3 regions of the Aliidiomarina minuta genome follow, and region 3 is predicted to be linked to each of the others. Evidence: predicted binding sites of a transcription regulator. Region 3 holds the regulator's gene; each other region holds the start of a gene.
The links. Region 3 encodes sigma-54, which starts transcription at its own class of promoters, with help from an activator protein. Its sites were predicted from a motif close to GTTGGCACGNNNNTNGNNT; they were not measured.
Positions count from the first base shown of each region.

Region 1: the regulator sigma-54 is predicted to act here: its motif matches at 5,760-5,778, upstream of flgF (flagellar basal-body rod protein FlgF).
Region 2: the regulator sigma-54 is predicted to act here: its motif matches at 5,389-5,407, upstream of flgA (flagellar basal body P-ring formation chaperone FlgA).

Region 1 is NZ_PIPL01000001.1:1,396,410-1,403,845, forward strand. It holds gene flgK (flagellar hook-associated protein FlgK) at 1-1,023, opposite strand, end outside; gene flgJ (flagellar assembly peptidoglycan hydrolase FlgJ) at 1,054-2,040, opposite strand; gene CWE09_RS06700 (flagellar basal body P-ring protein FlgI) at 2,053-3,174, opposite strand; gene flgH (flagellar basal body L-ring protein FlgH) at 3,445-4,128, opposite strand; gene flgG (flagellar basal-body rod protein FlgG) at 4,155-4,943, opposite strand; gene flgF (flagellar basal-body rod protein FlgF) at 4,968-5,711, opposite strand; gene flgE (flagellar hook protein FlgE) at 5,859-7,181, opposite strand; gene flgD (flagellar hook assembly protein FlgD) at 7,202-7,436, opposite strand, start outside.
Region 2 is NZ_PIPL01000001.1:1,405,211-1,412,646, reverse strand. It holds gene CWE09_RS06780 (DUF294 nucleotidyltransferase-like domain-containing protein) at 1-1,191, shown strand, start outside; gene CWE09_RS06775 (3'-5' exonuclease) at 1,191-1,826, shown strand; gene CWE09_RS06770 (flagellar assembly protein T N-terminal domain-containing protein) at 1,917-3,098, opposite strand; gene CWE09_RS06765 (LPP20 family lipoprotein) at 3,196-3,654, shown strand; gene CWE09_RS06760 (flagella synthesis protein FlgN) at 3,736-4,161, opposite strand; gene flgM (flagellar biosynthesis anti-sigma factor FlgM) at 4,164-4,487, opposite strand; gene flgA (flagellar basal body P-ring formation chaperone FlgA) at 4,551-5,267, opposite strand; gene CWE09_RS06745 (chemotaxis protein CheV) at 5,458-6,414, shown strand; gene CWE09_RS06740 (CheR family methyltransferase) at 6,451-7,287, shown strand.
Region 3 is NZ_PIPL01000001.1:1,678,363-1,685,798, forward strand. It holds gene CWE09_RS08090 (KpsF/GutQ family sugar-phosphate isomerase) at 1-183, shown strand, start outside; gene kdsC (3-deoxy-manno-octulosonate-8-phosphatase KdsC) at 185-733, shown strand; gene lptC (LPS export ABC transporter periplasmic protein LptC) at 730-1,308, shown strand; gene lptA (lipopolysaccharide transport periplasmic protein LptA) at 1,268-1,816, shown strand; gene lptB (LPS export ABC transporter ATP-binding protein) at 1,803-2,528, shown strand; gene CWE09_RS08115 (RNA polymerase factor sigma-54) at 2,538-3,995, shown strand; gene hpf (ribosome hibernation promoting factor) at 4,021-4,308, shown strand; gene ptsN (PTS IIA-like nitrogen regulatory protein PtsN) at 4,312-4,776, shown strand; gene rapZ (RNase adapter RapZ) at 4,767-5,615, shown strand; gene CWE09_RS08135 (HPr family phosphocarrier protein) at 5,612-5,887, shown strand; gene pmbA (metalloprotease PmbA) at 5,893-7,236, opposite strand; gene yjgA (ribosome biogenesis factor YjgA) at 7,402-7,436, shown strand, end outside.

The sequences.
Region 1 (7,436 bases), 280 kb from region 3:
GTTACTTGCGGTATAAGGTAAAGCGGTGATCTGAGTATTTGCCAGATCAAAAAAGTTAACACCCAGCTCGTTGTCCAGGTCCATACCTAAACGACTCTGCTCGTTCATAGCATCAGCAAAACCCATTGCCAACTGCCCCAGTTTGTACTGGGTTGGTTCAAGCACTTCGTCACGGTAGGCAACCATGCCACCCAGCTTTCCACCCAGAGACGCTATGTCTACCGGCTGATTGATCGTGTTGCCACCGCTCTGTGTTTGTGTCGTCATTTCCAGTCGATTCGGATCCGGATCACCGCGCAGCGCGAGCAGGTTAAAGGTACCATCTTCCATGATCAGACTCTGTCCGCCAGCCAGGTTTACCGATTGTCGGCCGTTGCTAAAGTCCAGTACTTTAATGTCAACGTACTCGGATAATTCACGCAGCTTCTCGTCACGCTCATTAAGCAAGGTATTTAAGGTTCCCTGGTCCAGCTGTTTCTTCGAACTGTTGCCGGAGATTTCTTTATTCAGTTGCGCGATAGTCTGGACCAGCGCATTAGCTCTGTCGGTTTCCAGCTCCAGACGATCATTCATCTGCTCGTTCTGATTTTCCAGCCAGCCTGACATATCACGCATAGCAGCTGCCACGTTCTCACCTTCGGTGAGCAAGAGTTCACGGTACGTCAGTGAACCCGGATCGTTGTTGGCGTCGTGCATCATGTCAAAAAAGTCTTCGATGGCGCCAATAGTGCTACCGTTGTCATTGCCCAGCACGGTATCTATACGCCGCGCCTGATCCAGGTAAGCTTCACTGAATGACGCACGTGAGGTATCGATGCGCACCTGACGCTGGGTAAATTGATCAACCATGCGCTCAACCTGCATACGGTCAAGTCCCTGGCCAATACCAGACTCATTATAAACGGGCCGCTCACGCACGTAGCCAGGCGTGTTCACGTTGGCAATATTATTACCCGTGATCTGCAATGAACGCTGATGGCTTAAAGTCGCCTGCTTACCAATATTTAATAGATCAAATGACATCTTCACTCTCCTCTCAAGAGCTTATATCGGCTAAAAGCCAAATTTCTCGCGCACTTTTTGCATCGCATCGCTATTCATGATGGTTTGAAGTTTTCGCGCATAAGCTGGATCCGTTGCATATCCAGCATTCTGTAGTTCTTCAACAAAACGACCCGCGTCTTTTCCTACTTCCAATGCCTGCTCATAACGAGGGTTATTATTTAAAAAGTCGACATAATCACGGAAACTGTCGCCGACACTGCTGTAACTGCGGAAGAAGGCATCTTCACGTTGCGGTTTGCCGTCATAATACTCGGTGGTATTTGCTTCAGCACGATCACCGTCCCAGCGATTATCCGCTTTAATATTGAACAGGTTGTTACTGGAACCACCCTTGCCGTTAGGGATAACATGACGGCCCCAGCCGGTTTCAAGAGCCGCTTGCGCCAGTACAGACTCTGCCGCAATACCTGAATCTTCTGCTACCTGCTTGGCGTAAGGCGCCAGCGCCTGCAGGAACTCCATTGGGTTGCCTGGTTGCCAGGCCTCGGCCTGATCATTCATAACCAGATTATCGACACGAGCCTTAGAAGGACCTTTTGCCGCAGCGGCAACTTCTGTCGCATCCTCGTACGGAACCGTCTTCGAAGACGTTGCCACACGACTCGGTGGTAACAACTCAGCCGGAGTGAAATCGTCAGTGCCTGTTGGGCTCAGTTGCTGAACCATGAGGTCAGCCAGGCCTAAAGTCCCCTGGCTGGATATATCGCTGGTCATCTGGTTATCGTGCATGTCCCGGTAAAACTCCGTATAACGGCTGTTCATCGGGTTATCTTCTTCAAATACCGCATTCGCCTGACGCATACTTTTCAGCATCATGCCCATAAAGATGGCTTCAAACTGTTCCGCCGCAGCCCGCAACGCTTTTTCATCGTTGTTATGGCCGCCCTGACGCAAACTGTCCAGGCTTTGCAGATCATAGACCGACTGATTGCGGGCCTGATCCAGCATGCTGTTTGAATGGGTATCCATCATCATCTCAGTCGTTCCTTAAATAACAACCAGTTCGCCATCGATAGCACCGGCTTGCTTTAAAGCTTCCAGTACCGCAATGATGTCGCTCGGAGCCGCGCCTATCTGATTAATAGCCGTAATCAAATCGTTCAGAGAAACGCCCGGATCAAACATGAACATGCGGGCATCGTCCTGCTGAATATCAATAGTGGTTTGCGGTGTTACCACCGTCTCACCATCAGCGAAAGCACCGGGTTGTGTTACCTGCCAGTTCTCCATGATGCTAACCTGCATATTGCCGTGAGCCACGGCAGCGCGGTGCAGACGTACGTTATTGCCAACCACTATGGTGCCCGTGCGGCTGTTGATTACAATGCGTGCCGCGGCTTCGCCCTGAGTAATCTGAATATTTTCCAGTGTCGACAGGTAACTTACCCGCTGACTGATATCCTGCGGCGCTATTACGCGTACTGAAGCAGCGTCCATTGGCGTTGCACTGCCTGGGCCTACCATGTTGTTAATAGCTTCCGCCATGCGTTTTGCTGTAGTGAAATCAGGACGGTTGAGGTTAAAAGTAATGTGTTCGCTCTGCGCAAAACCTGTGTCTACTTCGCGCTCAACCATAGCGCCGTTTGGAATGCGGCCAACCGTAGGTGTATTGATAACAATGCTGGAACCGTCCGCTCCCTGCGCGCCTAATCCACCAACCACCATATTCCCCTGGGCCACCGCGTACACTTCGCCGTCCGCGCCTTTCAGGTAAGTCTGCAATAAAGTGCCACCGACTAAGCTGTCTGCGTCACCTACGGATGAAACCGTGACATCAATCTGTTGGCCTGGCTTAGAAAATGCGGGCAAATCAGCATGTACGGCAACAGCGGCAACGTTGTTAATTTGTGGGCGCTGGTTTTCCGGCAAGTTTATGCCGAAGTTCCCCAGCATGGTGCGGAAAGTCTGGTCGGTAAAAGGCGTTCGCTCACCCGTGCCCGGCAAACCTACCACCAGGCCATAGCCCATTAACTGGTTAGAACGCACCCCGGAGACCTGGGCCACGTCCTTAATACGCTGGGCTTCCGCCACTTTGGACGCAGTAGAACTAAACACCAGCAAAGCTGCCAGGCTTACCACACTCCAGAATTTTTGTTGTTTAAACCACATAACCATTCCCCACTCACCTCAATCTACTGCAGTAACCCTTTCACGATCCGTGCCACCTTTATCAAATACGGGGTCAGAGCTAAAATTCACCACATTTTTCTCTTGAAACACCACACAGAATGGGGTCAGGGCTAAAATTAACCACCTACTTTTCATTTTAAAATCAAATATATAAAACTAACGTCAGACACAAAAAAAGCCCTATGTGTAACCACATAAGGCTTTTGTAAAAGTGGTGAATTTTAGCTCTGCCCCCAATTTTATCCGCTTTTAGAAGGGCCAGATAGGGCCGTTGAAGAAGCGGGTTAACCAGCCTTCTCGTTGGGCATTGGCCAGGCTGCCGGTACCTGAGTATTCAATACGCGCATTGGCAACTCGGTTAGACGCAATGGAATTATCAGAAGTCACGTCCTGCGGCCGGATAATGCCCGTCAAACGTACGTATTCCTGACCATTATTGAGTGTCAGCCATTTTTCGCCGCGCACGATCAGGTTGCCGTTCGGCAAAACCCGGATAACAGCCACTGTAATATCGCCAGTTAACTGGTTGCTTTGATCAGCCGAGCTGTCACCGTTAAAATCAGTGCCACCATTGAGCTGAGCGGACAACGGATTGCCGGCTACCGTTACATCACGGCCAAACAGGGTTGGCGTTGGCAGATCAACGTTCGAATTACGTGAAATACCAGTACTGGCTGATTTCGATGCTGTGGTCTGTTCCTGCAAACGAACGGTAATAATATCGCCCAGATCCCGGGCTTTAATATCAGAGTAAAGCCCGTTCACGTTCTGGCCACGAAACAGAGACCCGTTAGGAACCGCTGGCTCGACCTGTTCTTCTGGCATAACCGGCGCATAATAAGGGTCGTCCGGCATGGGGGTTGGTTCCGGCACCGAGGCACAGGCGCTCAATGCCAGTGCCGCAATACTGATAACCCATTTTAAATTAGCCATAATTTCACCTATGTATTCTTTAACCGTTATAGTTGCTGAACAGCAAAACCAAGCATCTGATCAACCGATGAAATCACTTTCGAGTTCATCTCATAAACACGCTGGCTTTCAATCATATTGACCAGTTCTTCGGTCACATTCACGTTGGACGTTTCCAAAGAGCCCTGTATCAGCGAGCCCATTCCGTCCAAACCAGGAACATTATTCTGCGGCTGACCGCTGGATGCGGTTTCGCGATACAGGTTTTCACCAACAGGCTCGAGACCGGCCGGGTTAATAAAGTTAGCCAGGTTAATCTGACCCACCACCTGGTTATCCGCTTCGCCGGCTAGTTTAACCGAGACTTCACCGTCCTGTGCGATAGTCACTGACTGCGCATCATCCGGAATCACAATACCCGGTTGTAAAGGACGCCCTGCGCCTGGAGTGACCATCTCACCCTGGTTATTCAAAGTGAACTGGCCGTTACGGGTATACGATAAGGTCCCGTCAGGCATCAGAATTTCAAAAAAACCAGGCCCCTGAATAGAAACATCCAGCGAGTTGTCAGTAGTCATCATATTGCCCTGCGAGAAGTTCTTCTGCGTGGCAACCACTTTACTGCCTGCCCCCAGCATCAAACCTGAAGGGAGTTCAGTGTCCTGGGTTGACTGACCACCCGGCTGGTTAATGTTCTGGTAGAGTAAATCTTCGAAAATCGCACGACTTTTCTTAAAGCCGACTGTACTGGCGTTCGCCAGATTGTTTGACGTCACAGCGATATCACGTTGCTGTGCGTCCAAACCCGTTTTACTTATCCATAGTGCTGGATGCATGATCCACCTCCACTCAGACTAAAATCAGAATATTCTTAAAAGCTGTTCAGAGCGCTGATCATTATCTTCAGCAGTCTTCATCATCTTCACACTCAGCTCGTAATTACGTTGCAAGCTGATCATTTGCGTCATTTCTTCAATCGGGTTCACGTTACTACCTTCCAGTGCCCCTACTTCCAGGCGCACTGCAAAATCCATGAATGGCGGTTCGCCATCTTTGCGGCGAAATAAACCGTCAGTGCCTTTTTCAATTTCGCCATTCGGCGGATTCACCAAAGCTATACGGTCAATCTCTTCCATTACCTGAGTCGGTGCTCCCTGAGGTTGCACTGAGATAGTACCGTCCTGCCCAATCGTCAAGTTAGTCAAAGGCACAGGAACAAAAACAGGTCCTGCTTCACCCATCACAGGCTGACCGCTTGAAGTCTGTAACATACCTGCCTGAGTAACCTGCAAATTACCATTACGGGTCATGGCCTCTTCGCCATTATCATCCAGTACTGAAATCCAGCCCTGGCCAATAACGGCAACGTCGAGGTCACGCCCGGTGGTTTTAATTGCCCCCTCGGCAAAATTTTGCCCCGGACGTTCAGTTAAAGAGAACACCCGGCTCGGCATACCTTCGCCATAAGCCTGCATAGAGCGGGCCTGGGCCAAATCTGCCTTAAACGCAGTGGTATTGGCATTTGCCAGGTTATTAGCCCGCATTGCCACACCATTCAGGTCTTCTTTAGCGCCACTCATGGCGATATAAAGCATGTTATCCATTGTCAGCCTCAGCTTTGGTAACGAATAAAACTAATTCTATAGAGGGTAATGCAGGGAGTGTGCCAGTATTAAGGAAGAAACGAATTTAATATCTACATGCACAAAAAAAGCGGCCGAAGCCGCTTTTCTAAAGCACTACAGACGGTTTTAACGTATCTGTAGAATGGTCTGCTGCAGTGTGCTGTTCACTTCCAGAGAACGGGAGTTCGCCTGGTAGTTACGCTGAGCAACTATGATGTCAACCAGCTCTTCCGTCAGGTTCACATTCGAGTTTTCCAGCGCCGATGACTCTATGCCACCGAAAGTACCGGAACCCGCAACACCGGTAATAGGTTCACCAGAATCAATGCTTTGCTTCCATTTAGTACCGCCAGCCTGACTCAAACCCTGTTCGTTGTTAAAGCTGACAATAGCTACACGACCCAGGAACTTAGTATCACCGTTGGAATAAGAAGCTGCAATCAAACCACTCTCATCGACATCAACACCAGTCAAGCGACCTACGGTAGTACCATCCTGTTCCAGCGCGGTCAGCTCAAAAGCGGACGCGAACTGAGTCGGCCGATCACTGCCACCCAGGCTACGGAAGTTGAACGTCAAATCAAGATCTTCAGCACCATTCGGCGGCGTAAAAACGAACTGGCCCGCAGGGAAAGTGCCGTCGGCTGTCAGTGGGCCCGTCGGATTACCACTGGCATCAAACTCAATGCGTACACCTGTTGAACCATCAGCAGCCGGCTCGCCGACTACACCACCCGTGGTATCAAAATTCACGGTTTGCCCATCAACTGTTTTATACACATCCCATTCACCATCACCACGGCGTGCATAATAAGTGGTAACGGTATGCGACTCACCCAGCGAGTCATACACAGTCGCCGAGGTTGAATCCGTATAAGTCGCAGGATCATCCGGATTAAAGTCCAGACCCGCACCAGTCACAATTTCTGGTGATCTCGAATCCAGATTCACCGACTGATAAATATTACCAGTTGGCGTTGGTGCCCCGGCAGTAGAAGGAATTTCAACTGGCCCGGTAGTACTTAACGCCGTTGACGAGTTTTGGCCTGTTTCTTCATTCACCGGGTAGGCCAGTAAATTACTGCCCGAATTATCAACGATGAAGTTATTACGATCCATCTTAAATGCGCCGGCACGGGTGAAACTAAAATCCTGTGAACCTGGCTCTGGCGCGGTAACAAAGAAACCATTGCCTTTAATCGCCATATCCAGTGAATTTTCAGTGAATTCTAAAGTCCCCTGACTGAACTGTTGAGCAACTCGTTGAGTCTGCACACCATCGCCCACTTTAGTACGGCTGTTGGTGAAAACTGAAGTCGCATACACGTCAGCAAACTCAGCCCGAGAGCCTTTAAAACCAGATGTGTTTACGTTAGCAATATTGTTCGAACTGGTGTCCAGATCACGTTGTGATGCAGACAAACCGCTTAGCGCTATAAAGTATGACATAAGTCACCTCATTCCATGTTTTAGCTGCCGCTGCTTCCGCCGCCGCCGTTAGTTATTTGAATAACATCTTTAAAATCGATGCGACCAATTGATTCCAGGTTCAGAACGATACCGCGTTGTCCGCCTGTGCTGACACTTTCAACATTTGCGTAAGTCAGGGCGACCAGATCTTCATTAGCGCCACCGACACGACCATTAGCAGTGATTTTGTAATCTCCTGCAGGCAAAGGCTCACCGTCTGCACCAAGTCCGTCC
Region 2 (7,436 bases), 270 kb from region 3:
GCTGTGATGACGCAAATGCCGGAATTTGTTTATGCACGGCAAAGTCTGTTTGATGCACTCACCATTATGAATCATGCGAATATTCATCACTTGCCGGTACTCGATGATAACGATACGCCGGTGGGTATGATCACCACGACCGACCTGATGCAACAACAACGCAGTGAGCCCGTGTTCCTGATGAACGCGCTGTTTAAAGCGAAAGACCGGCAAGCGCTTATTGAAGAAGCGCAGAAAGTGCCTGATTATCTGCGCACCTTTGCGAAGCGGGTGAAAGATATCGGTATGGTTGGGCGGTTACTGGCTTCACTTACTGATGGCATGACCCGTAAACTGATACGTTTGTATGAGGAAGAGCACGGCTCGGCGCCTACCGCTTATGCCTGGATGGCGTTTGGCTCGCAGGCCAGAGAAGACCAGACTCTGAGCTCTGATCAGGATAACGGACTGTTACTGAGCGATAATATTAATACCACTCAACGCGAGTATTTTGCGGGCATGGCCGAGTTTGTCTGTACCGGTCTGGCCGAGTGCGGCATTCGTTTATGTCCAGGCGACGTTATGGCGATGAATGAAAAGTGGCGCAGAACCTCGCTGGAGTGGCGCGAGCAGTTTTTAAAATGGATTAAGTCACCCACGCCTGACGCCATTCTGCATAGTATGATTTTTTTCGATAGTCGCCTGATAGCCGGGAATACGCCGCTGTATCGTAAACACAGAGAAGGTGTCGCCAAAATTGCCCAGCAGGATATTTTTCTGGGTAACATAGGTCGTCATATTGGTGAGTTGAATGTGCCGCTGGGTTTGTTTAATCGTTTGCGCACGACCAGTGAAGAGGGCGGTGATTATATTGATATCAAAAAACAGGGCGTGGCTATAGTCAACGACATTGTACGCCTTTATAGCCTTATGGAAGGTCTGACTATGCCAGCAACGCCAGCTCGTTTACTGGCCTTGCGTGACAGTCGTTTGCTGAGTGCCTCTGACAATCAGAATCTGCTTGAGGCCTGGCAGTTTCTGACCCAATTGAGGTTAACTCACCAGTTGCGTATCAGCGGCACCACTGAGCCGGTCAATGCTGTGGATCCGGAAACTTTAAGTACCCTTGAGCGCCGTCAGCTTAAAGCCGCTTTTCGCATCATTAAAGATGCACAGCAGGGAATTGCTTTTAAAGTCGGAAGAGGTATGTAGTGAAGGTTGGTTTGATACGGGATAAATGGCAACGCTGGCAGTTATTACGGCAGGACTGGCAGCAGGTGCCCTGGCTAGCGCTGGATCTGGAAACTAATGGCCTGGATCCTACGAACGATGCCATCCTGGCCGCTGGCTGGGTGCCCCTGAAGCCACCTCGGATTCGTTTGTTTGAGGCCGACTATGGTGTTGTTAAGAGCACAACCCTGTTGAGCCAGAGTGCGGTCATTCATCAATTGTCCAGTAAAGACATAGCAGCTGGGGAGCCGCTGGAGCGTATTTTAAAACGCCTGGCCAGGCAACTGGAAGGCGCCATTCTGGTGGCCCATCATGCTCCTTTTGACTGGCAGTTTTTACAAAAGTCTTTTGCCGAATATGGAATCAAGGCGAACCCGCTGGCAGTCTTTGACACCCTGAAATTTGAGCAGCGCCGACTGCAACGGCAAAAGGACTGGCTGGAAAAAGGGGAGTTAACCCTGGCCGCCTGTCGGGAGCGCTATGATCTGGTAAAAACCAAACAACATCATGCATTAAGTGACGCCGTAGCCTGTGCTGAACTTTTCCTGGCGCAGGTTTATCAGGCCACAGGAAGCCAAAAAACCAGCGCCGCCCAGCTCTTGCAACTGGCTAAATAGAGTGGTTAAAAAACGGGGTCAGAGCTAAAATTCACCACTTTAAAGTGGTGAATTTTAGCTCTGACCCCCGTTATTCTCGTTATTCTCCACCTAGCGGATAACGACGCGGTCGTGTTGCTGGATATTAGTGCCGGTCTCCCCACCTTTAACCCGGGTGGTAGCTGAGCGCAGTTGCGCATCCGTGACTTCAAGCTGGTAAGGGCTAACCACCCATTGCTCGCGGTAATTGCCCTGGCTGTCAAAGAAATTGCCGCGGTGATACAAACTCAGTTCCTGACCGGATTCAACGCCGTTGCGTGTGCCTAAGTTAATGTGGATGTTTTCGTTGCTGACATCAACCACACGTCCCTTCAGAGGTTGGCAACGCAGCTTGTCATCAAGCCCATGCACTATATCCTGTAAGCGCTGTGCCAGTACTACGCCATACTCGCTGCGCCAGAAGCGCTGACTATGTACGTCGACTTTTTCATTGTAATCAAACTCCCAGTGCTGATACTCCTGAATACCGGCGCGGGTAATGAGTTCGCCACTGGCACCGTCAAACAAGTACATAGTGAAACCCAGGTTGCGGTTTTCTTTCGGTTGGCTCCAGAAGGTCCAGTTGGTGTTGCCGCGGGGTTCGGTACTGATATCGTCAAAGACGCCTGCAATCACATACTGGCTGTCATTTTCCAGTGCAACACGGCGTGCAAACTGGCCCAGCTGGTGAGGAGTGTCCTGCTGCAGCATCTCGCTAAAACCAATTTTACGGCCGCCGGAATGCTCCAGCGTAAATTGCCCACTGTGTTGACCAATCATGCGTGAAAAACGTTGTGACGTGGCGTTGCCTAGCTCCCAGACATCGCCATAGCGAGCCTGTTCGCTTTGTTTGAGCTCAAAAGGAACGACTACCAGGCCTTTGCGGAAATTTGCTGCCGCACACTGATCCTGATTTTGCCGTATGTTGGCACGCAGGGTGACTTCAATGCGCTGGCCGTTGACTCGTTCCCGGACTAGTTCTGCATGTTCAATGGAACCCTGAGTCTGCCATTGCATATGCTGGCCGGTAAGCACACCATCGACAACTTCTTCTACGCTGTGTACCGAGCCTCCGGCAAAATCCAGGCTTTGCCGCAGGGCGCTTTCTACAGCCCTGGCCCTTGCCTGATCCACGTTGTTATTTATAATGGGAGCCCAGCCTTTGCTCTCATACCATTCAGCACTCACCGGCAGGCTGATTAGGGCGCTTAGGAAAACAGCGCTGAGCCATACTGGAAAAAATGTACGCATCATCAATTCCTCTTAAGATTTGTCTCAACTATGCAGAATCTGTGCCGATAGCATAATCACAGGGTATAAAGAAATTTTTACCAGATACAGGAGTCGGGATATGATGCGTTATTTGATGTTGGCGGGCGGTTTGTTTTTAACCACAGCCTGTAGCAGTGTAATGGAACGGCATGTCGAATATGGCACGGTGCAACCGGATGAATTTCCGAAACTTACTGCGGTCGGTTATGCTCCGGTGGCTTTGCAGCGCGGTGCCAGTGAGCAGGAACGGGTCTTACAGGCCATGCGAGCCTCACGTTTAGAAGCTTATCGGGAATTAGTTGAGCAGGTTCAGGGCGTGCAACTGAATGGTGAAACGCGGGTGCAGGACATGATGCTGCAAAGCGATAGTTTCCGTACACAGGTCAGTGGTTTAATCCGCGGAGCCGAGGTGGTTCGCAGTTACCCGGTAGGTGACGAGTATTATGCAACCGAGCTTAAACTGGATTTTGAGCAGGTGCATCAGTTGTATGTGTCAACCGCTCGACCAACCCGGGTACAAAAAATAATGTATTACTAAACGGTTGGGTAATAACGGAACAAGAAAAAGGGCCTTCAGGCCCTTTTTCTTGTTCTCGTCTTATACAGGAGAATGCCTGTCTCAGGCTTTAATGCTTTTTCCGGAAGGTCCGCTGTAGGTTTTACCTTTATCGGTATAGGTAATAGTAGTGCCGCTCTGGGTCGCCTGAAGCGTTTGTTTAAGATCCTGGATGCGACCTAAGGTCATGCGTACAACTTGTCCGTTGACCTCATTATTGAGCTGACATTTGTCCATCAACTGCTGGATAGCGGTTCGTTTTTCAAGTAATTCAGGCTGGTGATTGATAGCGTCATGTTGCGGGTGTTCGGCGATAGACTTATCAACCTGCTGGATGGTATTGAGTATTTTTTCTTTGTCTTCCGTTATTTGATCAAGCACAGGGGCATCGCGCTTGATCAAAGCTTCTTTTTCCGCTGCTTGTAAATCTATCAACTGCTGTAACTGGTCGGCCTGTTGATCGAGTAGTTCACCCAGCATGGCGACCATATTTAAAGGTCCTGTTCTCCGCTACCGAACATATCAGCTTCGAAGTGAGCAATGTTAGCGGCCAGGCGCTCTGCATTAATAGAGTAGTCACCATTAGCTAAAGCCTGCTTTATACGCTCGACTTTTTGCTCATCGACACCTGAGTTGTTTTCGGCACGGGCCTGTAATGAACTTAACTGCTGCGCTTGCGGAGTTAAGGATACAGCATCCTGACGCGGCGCCTGTACAGTCGGTTGACTCTGGGTGCTACGTGATTGCTGTTGATCCATTTGTTTAGACGTTACCTGATTATTGGTAAGGCCTGAATTTACGTTGTTAATAGCCATGATATTTGCCCCTTAAAATTTAACCTACGCTTAGAGTATCGACCACGAGGGATAATACTTTAATTAAAATCCTACACGAACTTCGTTAGTGCCTGAAACCACACCCTGAACGTCTTTATTCGAACGGCTATTACGCACTGTTATGCGGTCACCCAGCAGGCCGTCGCTACGTGCGACACCAGAGGCACGTATTTGCAGCCCATCGTTGCCGGATATTATTGTAACATCCTGTCCGCGACAGACAAAGCACGTATGACGCTCTTGTATGGCCTGGTTTGCGCCGACGCGGCGTTTGACCTGAGATCCAATTAAGGTTTCTGTATCGGTGTACGCAGCATCCCGCAACTGATTTATATCAATGTAGTTAATCTTTAAGTCACTGCTGCCGATAACCTGACCAGGAGAAAGCTGACGTGCTGAGACAACAACAGCACGCATGTGCTGAATACGGACTGGAATATATAAACGCCAGTTGTCACGGTCATGGCAGGCAATCATAACGGTAGTCTGGCGCTCAAGACCGGCGTTATTAGCCAGTTCGATGTCCAATGGCTGTTGGCACTGGCGGGCTCCCATACGGGGGTCCAGCGTACTGGCACTGACTTCAATACGGTCATCGTCAGATGCGTAAGCAAGCTGGTTGATAACGAACTCTTCAGCAAGTTCAGCAATGCGTTCTGGCTGGTAAATAGTATTGTTGGCGGCTATAGCTGGCAGCGTTAAAAGCAAACTGGATAAAAGTGCGGCAGTGCCCGTGCGCAGGATCAAAATAGTATTCATAAGCTGAGTTGGTCTCCAGGCTTTTTTATAGCTTTCGTCTGATGTTGACTAGGCGGACGCAGCAAAAAAAGGTATAACTACGGTACATAATGTCAAGGTTTCGACGTATATGCTGATGTTCATGCAAACCTTGTGCCTTAAAGGCACTGCATTGACATTATAACGGTAGCAACACATAACGGGGTAAAATATGGCAGGTATTCTCGATTCAGTGAACCAACGCACTCAATTGGTGGGACAAAACCGTCTTGAGTTGCTGCTGTTTCGCTTACATGGGCGCCAACGTTTTGGCATAAATGTATTTAAAGTCCGTGAAGTGCTGCAGTGTCCGCGGTTAACCGCTATGCCACGACGTAATTCTTTTGTGCGCGGGGTCGCTCATATTCGTGGTCAGGCGGTTTCGGTTATTGACCTGAGCCTGGCAACCGGCGGTCGTCCTATCGAGGATATTAAAAATAGGTTTATTATTATTGCTGAATACAATCGCTCGGTGCAGGGCTTTCTGGTGGAAGGTGTTGAGCGCATTGTTAACATCAACTGGGAAGCGGTGTTGCCACCTCCTAAAGGTGCAGGTCGTTACAGTTACCTGACAGCAGTGACTGAAATTGAAGACGAATTAGTCGAAATTCTGGATGTTGAAAAAATTCTCGACGAAATTACCCCGATTAATGCTGAAGTCAGTGAAGCGGTGCGCGAACAGAGCAAAGAAGGACGCAGTCTGGAAGAGATGACTATCCTGGTGGCAGATGACTCAACTGTAGCCCGTAATCAGGTTAAGCGTGCACTGAATTCCGTCGGCGTCACTATTGAATTGGTAAAAAATGGTCGCGAAGCCCTCGACTGGCTGAAAGCTAAAGCTGAAGAAGTGGGTGGTGATATTTCAACTCAGGTACCTTTAATGGTCTCTGACATTGAAATGCCGGAGATGGACGGCTACACCTTAACCGCAGAGGTTAAGGCAAATCCTGATTTAAAGAATATGCATGTTATTCTGCATACATCGTTGAGCGGTGTTTTTAACCAGGCGATGGTGAAAAAGGTGGGGGCGGATGATTTCATCGCCAAATTCCACCCGGACGAACTGGCCAGTGCGGTGCATAAATGGCTGATAACGGATGAGCCGGCAGCTAAAGCTCAACTGGAATGATTTCAGATAAATATAAAATATAAAGGTGACTTTGAATTGGCTTCTGATCGCGATCTGGATATAGCAGAATACAACCAATTCCGGCAGTTCCTTGAACACCAGTGTGGGATAGTACTGGGTGAGAATAAGATGTATCTGGTGAAAAGCCGCTTAGGTCCTTTGATGAACCGCTTTCACATAGATACCTTATCTGAGCTTGTGCGTCGCTCAATGGCTATCAGTGAGCGAGCGCTACGTAGTGCGGTACTGGATGCCATGACTACGAATGAAACCCTGTGGTTCCGGGATGTCTATCCGTTTGAACTGCTGAAAACCCGAATCTTCCCCGAATTTGCGAAGTTGACGAGACCTCTGAAGATTTGGTCCTCGGCCTCCTCTAGTGGTCAGGAGGCATATTCTATTGCCATGAGCCTGATTGAATTTAAACAAAAGAACCCCGGGGCGTTAAGCCGTGGAATTCAGGTGATAGGTACTGATATCTCTAATAAGGTACTGGACCAATCGAAAGAAGCCGTTTATGACGGCTTGTCGCTGGCCCGCGGTTTAAGTCCTGAACGCAAAAAGCGTTTCTTTGAACCTGCTGAAGGCAGTAAAATGAAAGTGAAAAAAGAAGTCACTGATATGGTTTCTTTTCGTCACCTGAATTTGCTGGACAGTTATTCTCTGCTCGGTAAATTCGACATTATTTTTTGCCGTAATGTATTGATTTACTTTTCACCGGAAGTGAAAAAGAAAATCCTGGCTCAGTTCCGCACTTCGTTAAATCCTGAAGGTTACCTGATTTTAGGGGCTTCAGAGTCTATATCTGGCTTGAGTGAAGATTATTCTATGATTCGCTGTAATCCCGGTATTATCTACCAGCGTAAGAACTAAGAGCGAGCGGCAATAGTTGCCGCTTGCCGCTTTAACAGGCCCCGTCAATGTATCCACCTGAACCACTCAACTCCTTATTCTGCATGGCCCTGTAACTATATCTGCAATAACCGGACAAACTGGCACATAGCTTGCAAAACTCATATATA
Region 3 (7,436 bases):
CATACTCCGATCTCTAGTGTAATGACCGCACGTTGCACTACAGTGCGGCCAGAAACGCTTGCTGCAGAAGCATTAAAAATAATGGAAGATAAAAAGATCAACGGCTTGCTGGTAGTAAACCAGCAACAAACCCCTGTTGGAGCCTTTAATATGCATGACTTATTACGAGCCGGGGTAATTTAATATGATCAGCACCTGGTATGGCGATATTGAAAAGAGCCTGTTTGCCAAATTCAGCACCGTTAAACTCTTAATCTGCGATATCGACGGTGTCTTTTCTGATGGTCGTATTTATCTTGGCGATCAGGGCGAAGAACTAAAAGCCTTCCACACCAGAGATGGTTTCGGTATCAAAGCCTTATTGCATAGTGGCATTGAAGTAGCGGTGATCACTGGTCGCCAGTCCAATATTGTGGAAAAACGTATGCAGGCGCTGGGTGTTCCTTATATTTATCAGGGGCAGCATGACAAAACTCAGGCTTATACTGAGTTGCAACAGAAACTAGAACTGAGTAACGAGCAGGTGGCTTATGTCGGCGATGACGTGCCGGATTTACCTCTGATTAAAAGCTGTGGCCTGGGCATCGCTGTACGCGATGCGCATCCCAGCGTACAGCGAGCTGCTGCTTACGTAACGGCACTACCCGGAGGTTTCGGCGCCGTGCGTGAAGTCACTGACCTGCTGCTGTTATCGCAGGGCCATTTAAATCAATATCTGGGAAGTAGCGAGTGAACTGGCGAATTGCCTTTATATTATTGACCATAGGTATCGCGCTGGCGCTTCTGTTCTGGCGCCCTTTTGCGACTGAGCAACGCCAACCACCTGAGTTAGATCCGGAGCAACTGCAACCGGACTTTATTGCTGAAGGTCTATTTTCAAGAATTTTTTCTGCCGATGGTGAGCTGCAGCATAGAATTGATTCCCGACTGATGGCACATTACAGCGTCATAGGACTCACCGAGTTAACAGAACCAGTGTACCTGACCACTATCATGCGGGATAACCAACCCGAACGCTGGCAGGTAACCGCAAATAAAGGCAGCTTTTATGATGATCAGCGCCTTATACTGGAAAACGAAGTACAAATTAAGAGTCTGTCTGAAAACACCTTTATACGCACAATGGAAACAGAATATCTGGTCATTGACACCCAACGTCAACTGATTAGCAGTAATCAGCCGGTGCTCATTATCGGCCCTAATATTGAAGTGCATGGCCAGGGCCTGCAAGTCGACCTCAATGCACAACAACTGGAGTTAACTGAACATGTTAAAACTATCTATTACCCTAAGCGCGATAATCAGTAGCGCTCTGCTAATAGTCGCTCCGGCGTTTGCTAACAACTTTGAGCGCGATTTTGAGCAGCCGATACAGGTCAATGCTGATTATCAGGAAATTGATTCACGGGCAAACCGACTGCTGTACCAGGATAATGTAGTTATTGCGCAGGGGTCGCTATTGATCAACGCTGAACGCCTGGAAGTAGAAAGCACGGCTGACGAATTAGGTGACGGTGAGATATTTGTGGCCACCGGCTCCCCTGCCCGTTATCAGCAAGATGTTGAAGAGGGTGTCACTGTAGAGGCCCAGGCAAATGAAATCCGTTATGATTCGGGTACAGGTATACTCACCCTCAGGGGCAATGCGGAATTACGCCAGCTCGGTAACTTAGTGCGTGCCAGCCAGATTACTTATTATGTCAACGACCAGCGCGTAACCGCGCAACGTTCTGATGATGGTGAAGATCGCGTTACCACCATTTTCCAGCCACGTACACGCAACCAGTCGGAAAACGAGAATAATGGCAACCCTTAAAATTGAACACCTGGCCAAAAGTTATAAAAAAAAGCAGGTCGTAAAAGACGTCAGCCTGGAAGTTGAAGCGGGCCAGATTATCGGGCTGTTGGGTCCTAATGGTGCTGGCAAAACCACCACCTTTTATATGATTGTTGGCCTGGTCAATAATGATAAGGGCCGCATTACACTGGATGACGAAGATCTTACTTTATTACCCATGCACGCCCGAGCCCGCTTAGGCATCGGTTACCTGCCTCAGGAATCCTCGGTGTTCCGTAAGCTCTCCGTACGTGACAACATCATGGCTATTCTGGAAACACGCAAAGAACTAAATGCTGCACAACGCGAGGAAGAACTTGAAAAGCTGCTTGCCGAATTCAGTATTGGTCACATTGTAAACAGCCTGGGTATGAGCCTTTCCGGTGGTGAACGCCGACGTGTCGAGATTGCCAGAGCACTCGCGGCTGAACCGAAATTTATACTTTTAGATGAACCTTTTGCCGGTGTCGACCCTATTTCTGTCCTTGATATCAAGAAAATCATCCAGCAATTAAAAGAACGGGGCATTGGAGTCTTGATTACTGACCACAATGTAAGGGAGACTCTATCTGTATGTGAACGCGCCTACATTGTCAGTCAGGGAACCTTGATTGCCTCAGGCAGCGCACAACAAATTTTAGCAAATCAGCAGGTTAAAGATGTTTATCTGGGCGACCAGTTTTCTTTATAAGAAGCGATTATGAAGCAGAGTTTACAACTTAAACTTGGTCAGCAGCTGACCATGACTCCGCAACTGCAACAGGCGATTCGCCTGTTGCAGCTTTCATCGCTGGATCTGCAACAGGAAATTCAGGACGCTTTGGATAACAATCCGTTACTCGAAGTCAGTAGTGAGGACGACAGCAGCGCAGATGACGTATCGCTACAGGAATTCGAAAGCAGCGCAAAAGACAATGACAGCATGGAAACCGGGGAAGCCGTCGCCCAACAGGATATTCCGCAGGATTTACCGACTGACTCCAGCTGGGACGATGTTTACTCTGCCAGCACTGCACCAACGAAAGGCAGCGCCACAGGGGAAGACTTTACCTATCAGGGCGAGACCAGCGAAAGCCTGCATGATTACCTGACCTGGCAAATGGAATTGTCACATTTTAGCGAAGAAGACGAAGCCATTGGCCGGGCCATTATTGATGCGGTAGATGAAGCCGGGTATCTGACGCAAACTCTGGAAGATATTCAACAAGCAGTAAACGGCGAGTTTCCCGAAGTCAGCGATGCTGAAGTCTGTATGGTATTAAAACGTGTACAACGTTTCGACCCTGTTGGTGTTGCAGCACGCACCGTTAGTGAGTGCTTATTAATACAGCTCAGCCAAAAGCCGGCAGATACTCCTTTGCTGCAAGAAACTAAAGCTATTATCAGTGATTACTTAGACTTATTAGCTGCCCGCGACTATCGGACTTTAGCGAGAAAGACTAAGCTTAAAGAAGATCAGTTGCGTGAAGTTATGCGCTTGCTCCATCAACTGCATCCGCGGCCCGGCGAAACAGTAGTACAGCGGGAATCGGAATATGTTATTCCCGATGTTTCAGTGGTTAAGCACAATGGCCGCTGGGCAGTAGAGCTTAATCCGGACTCAGTTCCGAAGCTACAGGTAAATGCGGAGTATGCAGCGTTAAGCGGACAAGCAAAACGCAGTGAAGATTCGGAATACATTAAACACCATATGCAGGACGCCCGTTGGTTTATAAAAAGCATAGAGAGCCGCAATGAAACCTTGCTTAAAGTAACCAGCGCTATCGTGCAACGTCAGCAGGCATTTTTTGAGCATGGTGAAGAGTCTATGAAACCTATGGTGCTGAATGACATTGCCGAAGCTATCGACATGCACGAGTCGACGGTATCACGGGTTACCACGCAGAAATTCATGCACACTCCAAGGGGTATATTTGAGCTTAAGTATTTCTTTTCCAGTCATGTAAGCACCGAGAACGGTGGTGAGTGTTCATCAACCGCTATCCGCGCTATTATCCGGAAGCTGGTTGCGGCAGAGACCCCGGCCAAGCCGTTGAGCGACAGCAAAATCGCTGAACTCATGGCTGAACAGGGCATCCAAGTGGCAAGACGTACGATTGCGAAATACCGGGAGTCACTACATATTCCCCCTTCCAATCAACGTAAAAGCCTACTTTAACGACGGCAACAGAAGGACGATGTATATGCAAATAAATCTTACTGGTCATCACGTTGAAATTACTGAGCCCCTACGTGAATACGTAGATACTAAGTTCGCCAAGCTAGAGCGCCACTTTGATCATATAACTAACGTTCATGTGATACTAAATGTTGAAAAAATCACGCAAAAAGCGGAAGCTACCGTTCACCTGAGCGGTGGTGAAGTTTTTGCCACTTCCGAACATGAAGATATGTATGCTGCTATCGACGGCTTGATCAACAAGTTAGATCGACAGGTAGTTAAACATAAAGAAAAACTGAAACGTCACTAACCTATGCAACTTCGTGAAATACTAAGCCTGGACTGCACCCGTTGTGCAGTTCAGGACTCCAGCAAAAAGAAGCTTCTGGAAGCAATCAGCCAACTAGCCGCACCTAAGCTAGCTGGAGTAACCCGTAACGATGTCTTTGACAGTCTGGTGCAGCGAGAACGACTTGGCAGCACTGGAATAGGTCTGGGCATAGCGATTCCCCATGGCCGTTTGGAAAAGGCCAGTAAACCGGTGGCGGTATTATTGACCATGCAGTCGCCAGTGGACTTCGATGCTATTGATAAACAGCCAGTAGACATTATATTTGCCTTGCTGGTACCTGAAAATGAGCCTGAAGCGCACTTGCGTACTTTGTCGGAAGTAGCGCGTAAATTAAATAATAAAGAATGCTGCCGTGCTCTGCGCAAAGCGGGTAACGACGATGAACTTTATGACCTTTTTGTTCAGGACGACAGTGTATGCAGCTAATTATTGTCAGCGGCCGTTCTGGTTCTGGTAAAACCATAGCACTGCGGGTGCTTGAAGACCTTGGTTTTTACTGCGTTGATAATTTGCCTATAAGCCTGTTGCCCACCCTTGTGCATGCCGTCATGGATAACTACGAATCCATCGCCGTGAGCATTGATGTGCGCAACCTGCCCTCTGGAGAAGAAGACTTAGTCGAAACTCTGGACTTCCTGCCGGCGAAACTGAAAGCTGATATTTTATTTATTGATGCAAGCGATGAAGTGATTTTACGGCGTTTTGGTGAAACCCGTCGTCTACACCCTTTATCACAAGGTTCCCTGCCGCTACTCGATGCCATCAAGCTGGAATACCAGATGCTTGAGCCTTTAGCCGAGCGAGCCACCTGGCGTATCGACAGCAGCGCTTACAGTGTGCATGAACTGAGTGAGCAGGTTAGTGAGCGGGTGCTGGGCCGTAAAATGAATAAACTGATTCTGGTCTTTATGTCATTCGGTTTTAAGCATGGCCTGCCGACAACTTTAGACACTGTTTTTGACGCTCGCATATTGCCGAATCCGCATTGGGAGCCTGAACTTAAACCCTATACAGGCCTGGATGAACCGGTGCAACGGTTTCTCGCCCATCAGCCCCTGGTTACAAAGTTTGTTTATCAGGTCGAAAACTTCCTTTCCACCTGGCTACCCTACTTCCAACGCAGTAATCGCAGTTACCTTACCGTAGGTATTGGCTGCACCGGTGGCCAACACCGTTCGGTCTACATCGCTGAGCAGTTGGGTGAATATTTCCGCACTCAGCACGCTGAGGTTCAGGTTAAACATCGGGAACTAGGCAAGAAATGAGCGAAATAAGCCGCGAAGTTATGATTCGTAATAAATTAGGTCTGCACGCCCGCGCAGCCACTAAATTAGTCCAGCTCGCCAATCAGTTTTCGGCTGATGTCACTATTTCGCAGGGTTCTCAGGAAGTAAATGCCAATAGCGTAATGGCGCTTATGTTGCTGGCCAGCCAGCAGGGTAAGACGATCATTGTTAACGCCCGGGGTGAAGACGCCGAAGCAGCGCTGGACGCCATTGAAGGTCTTATCCAGGCGCGCTTCGAAGAAGAAGAGTAATTTTTTTAATTACCCGCCACTTTCATCTGTTCAATCAATACTGAACCAGCCTGTACACCATGCCGTTTATCAATATCATTAGACATAGCCACCATGTTCGCAAACATATCTTTGAGATTTCCCGCTATGGTTATTTCCGATACCGGATACTGAATTTCACCATTTTCAACCCAGAATCCCGCAGCGCCCCGGCTGTAGTCACCGGTTACAATATTTACACCCTGCCCCATTAATTCGGTTACTAACAAGCCAGTACCCATCTTTTTACATAAAGCATCCAGATTATAATCCTGATACGTGGGTAACCAGTTATGGATACCGCCTGCATGACCCGTAACCTGCATATTCATCTTACGGGCTGCATAGCTGGTTAACAGATAAGTATTCAATTGACCCCGGTCAATAATATCCCGCGCCTGAGTAGCTACCCCTTCATGATCAAAGGGACTGCTTGCCAGGCCTCCTTTCACATGTGGATCTTCAGTTATGCTCAGCCATTCTGGTAATACCTGAGTGTTCAGGCTATCCAGTAAAAAGCTCGATTTACGGTACAGACTGCCACCACTAATAGCCGCTACCAGATGACCAAATAAACCATTTGCTACGTCGTTCTGAAAAATAACCGGTACCTGACAGGTCCCCAGACTGCGGGCGCCTAAACGCGATACGGTATTTTCCACCGCCTGGCGGGCCACCTCTTCTGCCGACTCCAGCAAGGAGGGATTACGCGCCAGCGTATAGGCGTAGTCGCGCTCCATAGTATCGCCCTGCTTGCCAATAAGCACGCAGCTCAGGCTTTGTCTTGAGCTCATGTAATTACCCAGGAAACCATGGCTATTGCCGTATACGCGAAAACCCGCATGGCTACTGTAATTGGCACCATCAGAATTAATAATACGCTCATCGCTTAGCGCTGCCCGTTCGCAGCGTTGTGCCTGCTCAGCGGCATATTCAGGCTCCATCGAGGCATCAAAGTAAAGCTCAAGATCCGGGTATTCCGTAGCCATTAAACTGGCATCAGCAAGACCCGCAAAAGGATCTTCTGAAGTATAACGAGCGATTTCATTAGCTTTAGTTACCGCTGCGCGCACCGCCTCAGGGGTTAAATCGGCGGTCGCTGCTGCGCCCTTACACTGGCCACGATAAACCGTTATACCCAGACTGCCGTCCTGATTGAACTCCACTGTTTCTACTTCGCCGAGACGGCTGTCGACGGTAAGACCCCGGCTGTGAGTTAGTGCACACTCCGCTGAGCTTGCCCCTAACTTACTGGCATAAGCTAAGGCTTCTGAAACCGCATCACGGGCTTTTGTCATATCCTGCTGTAATTGTTGCTGCTGTGCACTCACGCGGCCAACCTCCTGCGACTAAAATCACTTAACAATAAGTTCAAGCATATCAAAAAGCGTGGGAGCAGATCTGATTTTCAGCAAAAATGACAAAAATCAGATCTGACCCTATGCTTTTCTCTGTTAAACTACGACTTTAATAATGTATTGCCATGAGGCCTGAATATGCGCGATTCAAAGCATACCCGCAACCCATCAGT